2 regions of the Peribacillus sp. FSL K6-1552 genome follow, and region 2 is predicted to be linked to the other one. Evidence: predicted binding sites of a transcription regulator. Region 2 holds the regulator's gene; the other holds the start of a gene.
The links. Region 2 encodes NrdR, which represses ribonucleotide reductase genes. Its sites were predicted from a motif close to AACACNATATATNGTGTT; they were not measured.
Positions count from the first base shown of each region.

Region 1 (2,414 bases), 370 kb from region 2:
TAATGGTACTTTCTTTTTTAGAGTGTTAAAGTCTGTTAAACTACTAAATGTGAGTTTTTTTATGACGGAATTACTGACTTACTTTTAAACAGTCTACATGAAATGAGGGGTAAGGATGACAAAAGAAAAATGGGGATTTATAGATTCTGGATATTGTTCACCGGCTTTTAATATGGCGATGGACGAAGCTCTTTTAAACTGGCAGAGTAAAGGGGAAATACCACCGATTATACGCTTTTATGGTTGGGACCCAGCTACATTGTCGATTGGTTATTTTCAAAAGGCAGAATCTGAAATTGATATAGAAGAAGTTAAAAGGCAGGGCCTCGGTTTTGTTCGCAGACCAACAGGAGGACGTGCTGTACTGCACGAACATGAATTGACTTATAGCGTAATTGTCCCAGAATCCTATCCGGGAATGCCTACTACTGTTACTGAAGCATATCGAGTTATTTCTGAAGGGATATTAATGGGGTTCAGGAATCTTGGATTGGATGCTTATTTTGCTGTACCTCGAACCGATCAGGAGAAAGCGGCTTTAAAAGCACCCAAGTCTTCCGTCTGTTTTGATGCGCCAAGCTGGTATGAATTGGTCGTTGAGGGCCGTAAGGTAGCTGGCAGTGCACAAACAAGGCAAAAGGGCGTCATCCTTCAACACGGGGCCATTTTACTTGAACTTGATGATGAAAAGCTCTTTAGCGTATTTAAATTCTCAAATGACAGGGTTAAAGAGAGAATGCAAAAAAACTTAAAAAACAAAGCCGTGGCCATAAATGACATTGCCGGAAGAAAGATTACCATCCCAGAAGCAAAAGATGCTTTTGAAAAAGGTTTTGCCGATGGACTTTCGATTGAATTAGAGCCATACGTCCTCACTGAACAGCAATTGCAGGAAGTGAAAGCCATTGCAGAAAGCAAATATGAAAGCGATGAATGGAATTTTTTGAGATAGAAGAAGCAGGATAATTAGAACAGATAATAAAAATGTTTTTTCAGATTTTTGCAAACAAATAAGCTTTTCCTTGCAACGATAAGCACTAACAAGGACAGGGAAAAAGCAAGGTTCAAATTAATTGAAATCTGATGAAAAATTATTATAAATCGACATTTTCCTCCCTTTTACTAACTATATTAATTGATTTATCGTTTGACAAAATTAAAAGTTAATCAACACAAACACAATATATAGTAGTCGGAATATTTATTACGACACTATATATTGATTTTTAAGTTTCGCTATGATAAATTTAGGGTAACTTGTTAAGCGAAACGGACATGTAAGACTACATATAGATTTTTGCAGCAAGAACGGATCTTGAAACATATAAAGGAGAGGGAATTATGTCGGTTGTAATAAAAGAAGCTTTAAAGGTTGATCTAGAAAGGTTGAATAAGGATATTTCTTTATTTCCCCAGGTCCATCCTGTAACAGCTGATATGAAAATGACGCATAAAGGCGTGTCCCGTCTAGTTATGCTTGACCGCTATTCTTTTAAGGATACTGAAAAAATTACGCTCTCGACTGGCGATTTTGTAGTATTGACGATTAAGGAAGATCCGAAATTCCCTGCACGGGGTCTTGGTTACATCGTTGAAATAGATTGGGAAACGAAAAAAGCTAAGGTATTAGTGGATAATGAATTCCGCGGAGCATTAGATAACCCGGAAGAAGTGGAAACGGGGATTGTAAATCGACCGCTTGATATCATTGAGAAGCCGCTTGAAATATACTATGAACAAATTGCAAAACGTAATGCAACGGGATTGGCTTCAGTGGAAAAGACTGAAGAAAAAAGAACGGAATGGTTCAATAAGTTCTATGAAGAATTAAAGAACCTTAATTTTGTCCCAGCAGGACGTGTATTATATGGAGCCGGTTCTAACACGGATGTTACTTATTTTAATTGCTATGTAATGCCATTTGTTCCGGATTCACGCGAAGGAATTTCCGAACATAGAAAGCAAGTCATGGAAATCATGAGCCGCGGAGGCGGTGTAGGTACGAACGGATCGACACTTCGTCCAAGAAATACGTTGGCAAAAGGGGTAAATGGAAAATCCTCCGGTTCAGTTTCATGGCTTGATGATATTGCGAAATTGACCCATCTTGTTGAACAGGGCGGAAGCAGACGCGGTGCACAAATGATTATGCTTGCGGATTGGCATCCAGATATTGCTGAGTTCATTATTTCGAAAATGCAAAATCCACGGATTCTTCGCTACTTAGTGGAAAACACAAAAGATGAAACCATCAAAAAGTACGCTACAGATAAATTAAAATTCACTCCGCATACCGAACAGGAAACGGCTATGTACCAAGGTATTATCAACTATAAAGAGATTCCGGGTTTAGGCGGATTTAGCGAGAAAATCATTAGAGAGGCCGAGGAAAAGGTTCGTACAGGCGGAACGTA
Region 1 is NZ_JBBOST010000001.1:3,956,541-3,958,954, reverse strand. Features, by position in the region: gene NST21_RS18980 (lipoate--protein ligase family protein) at 116-952, shown strand; gene NST21_RS18975 (vitamin B12-dependent ribonucleotide reductase) at 1,342-2,414, shown strand, end outside.
Region 1: the regulator NrdR is predicted to act here: its motif matches at 1,176-1,193, upstream of NST21_RS18975 (vitamin B12-dependent ribonucleotide reductase).

Region 2 (2,414 bases):
TATGTAATTTTTAATCATGGTAAGGGGGAAGCATAAAATGGAAACAGCTTACACTATGGAAACAATGGGTAGACATGTCATTTCTGAACTTTGGGGTTGTGACTTTGAAAAACTGAACAATATTGATTTGATTGAAAAGATTTTTGTTGATGCTGCCTTGAAGTCAGGTGCAGAGGTTCGCGAAGTAGCATTCCACAAGTTTGCTCCACAAGGAGTAAGTGGGGTTGTCATCATTTCTGAATCACATTTAACGATTCACAGTTTTCCAGAACACGGCTATGCAAGCATTGATGTCTATACATGTGGTAATTTGGATCCGAATATTGCGGCAAACTATATTGCTGAAGCTTTGAATGCGCAAACACGTGAAAACATTGAACTTCCACGTGGATTAGGTCCGGTACAAATGAAAAAAGCCAATATAAGTGCCCTATAAAAACGTATACACAGAGATGCCATGGGTGCATCTCTTTTTTAATGCAATAAATTAGCAAGCCCGCTTTAAACTAAAGATTGTGACTAGTAAAAAGCATAAAGACTCTGATAACGCTCCTTCAAAAAAGTGCCTACTGTTGGAAGTTACACTTTTTACTTGTACTGGTTGTTCCTTTTAATATAAGATTGAGATAGAAAAGTAAATCCTTGGGGAACATTTAGATAGGGGAGTCCTACATAAAATACGGAGCTGATAATGATGAAATGCCCATCATGTCAATATAATGGAACAAGAGTGCTCGATTCCAGGCCAGTCGATGAAAGTAAATCGATTCGACGACGCCGTGAATGTGAGGCATGTGGTTTTCGATTCACGACATTTGAAAAGGTAGAGGAAACGCCGCTGATTGTAGTGAAAAAAGGCGGGACACGGGAAGAGTTCAGTCGTGATAAAATCCTACGTGGCTTAATCAGGGCCTGCGAAAAACGTCCAGTTCCACTAAAGGAATTGGAGCAAATTACCAGTTATGTAGAAAAGGAATTACGCAACCAGGGCATCGCAGAAGTGAAAAGTGACAATGTCGGCGAAATGGTGATGGACAAACTGGCAGAAGTCGATGAGGTTGCCTATGTTAGATTCGCTTCCGTATATCGACAATTTAAAGATATTAACGTCTTTATTGATGAATTGAAAGATTTAATAAATAAAGAAAGAAAGTAGAGCTGAAGATTTACTTTGGCTCTTTTTTCACTACATCTTTTGAAAGGTTTGAATGGAGATGTCAATGCATTGGCAAGAATTGCTCCCAGCGGATTCATACTTGGTTTCATCTGCGGGGCTGCTTCATGATTATGATCGGAAAATACTAACCCGACTATATCAACCTCTTATTGGACCGATCTGTATTAGCCTATACATGACGTTATGGAGTGAGTTAGAGGAAAATCGGCTCTGGTCGGAAGCTTCCTCACATTATCAATTAATGAATACAATTGGCCTTAAATTAGGCGATATCTACGAAGCACGCCTTTTGCTTGAGGGAATCGGACTGCTGAATGTGTATAAGAAATCGAAAGAAGATACGAAGGAATTTATTTACGAATTAAATTCGCCGCTGTCCCCTCAACAGTTTTTCACTGATGGTATGCTGAATATATACTTATACAAAAAAATTGGCAAAGTACAATTTAACCGGTTAAAGAGATTCTTTTGCGATGATCACATTTTAACGGATCAGTATGAAAGTGTGACAAAATCTTTTGCAGAGGTGTTTTCATCAGATCATTTGGACTCCTTGTATGTAACAGATGAAGCGAAAAACGAATGGAAACCTTTGCCCGAACAGCAATATATCAATCGAGCGGATGGAGTCGAGCCATCGGGATTTGACGGCTTATTTGATTTTGACCTTTTGTTAGCCGGAATAAAATCATCAATCGTGCCGAAAAAGGCCTTTACTCCGAAAATAAAAAGTACGATTGCCAAACTTGCCTTTTTATATGGCATTGATCCGCTTGAAATGCAAAAACTAGTTATGGATGCCGTTTCATTGGATGATGAGATCGATGAGGAAATATTAAGAAAGGCGGCAAGGGACTGGTACCAAATCGAGCGACAGGCCGATATGCCTTCCCTTGTCAATCGCGTGCAGCCGATACGTGAACGAACACAAAAAGAAGAACCGAAAACGCAGGAGCAAGAGCTAATCCGTCATTTGGAGACGATTTCCCCGCGCGACCGGCTGATGCAGTTGTCAGGCGGTGCAGAGCCATCCAGCGGTGATTTGAAAGTGGTAGAAGGTGTGATGATCAACCAAAAGCTAAATCCGGGGGTCGTCAATGTCTTAATTGAATATGTTATGCTCAAAACAGATATGAAATTCACAAAGGGCTATGTGGAAAAACTGGCGGGCCATTGGGCACGTCTGAAGGTGTCTAATGTCATCGAAGCGATGGAACTAGCTAAAAAAGAGCACCGG
Region 2 is NZ_JBBOST010000001.1:4,328,528-4,330,941, reverse strand. Features, by position in the region: gene speD (adenosylmethionine decarboxylase) at 56-436, shown strand; gene nrdR (transcriptional regulator NrdR) at 695-1,156, shown strand; gene NST21_RS20855 (replication initiation and membrane attachment family protein) at 1,221-2,414, shown strand, end outside.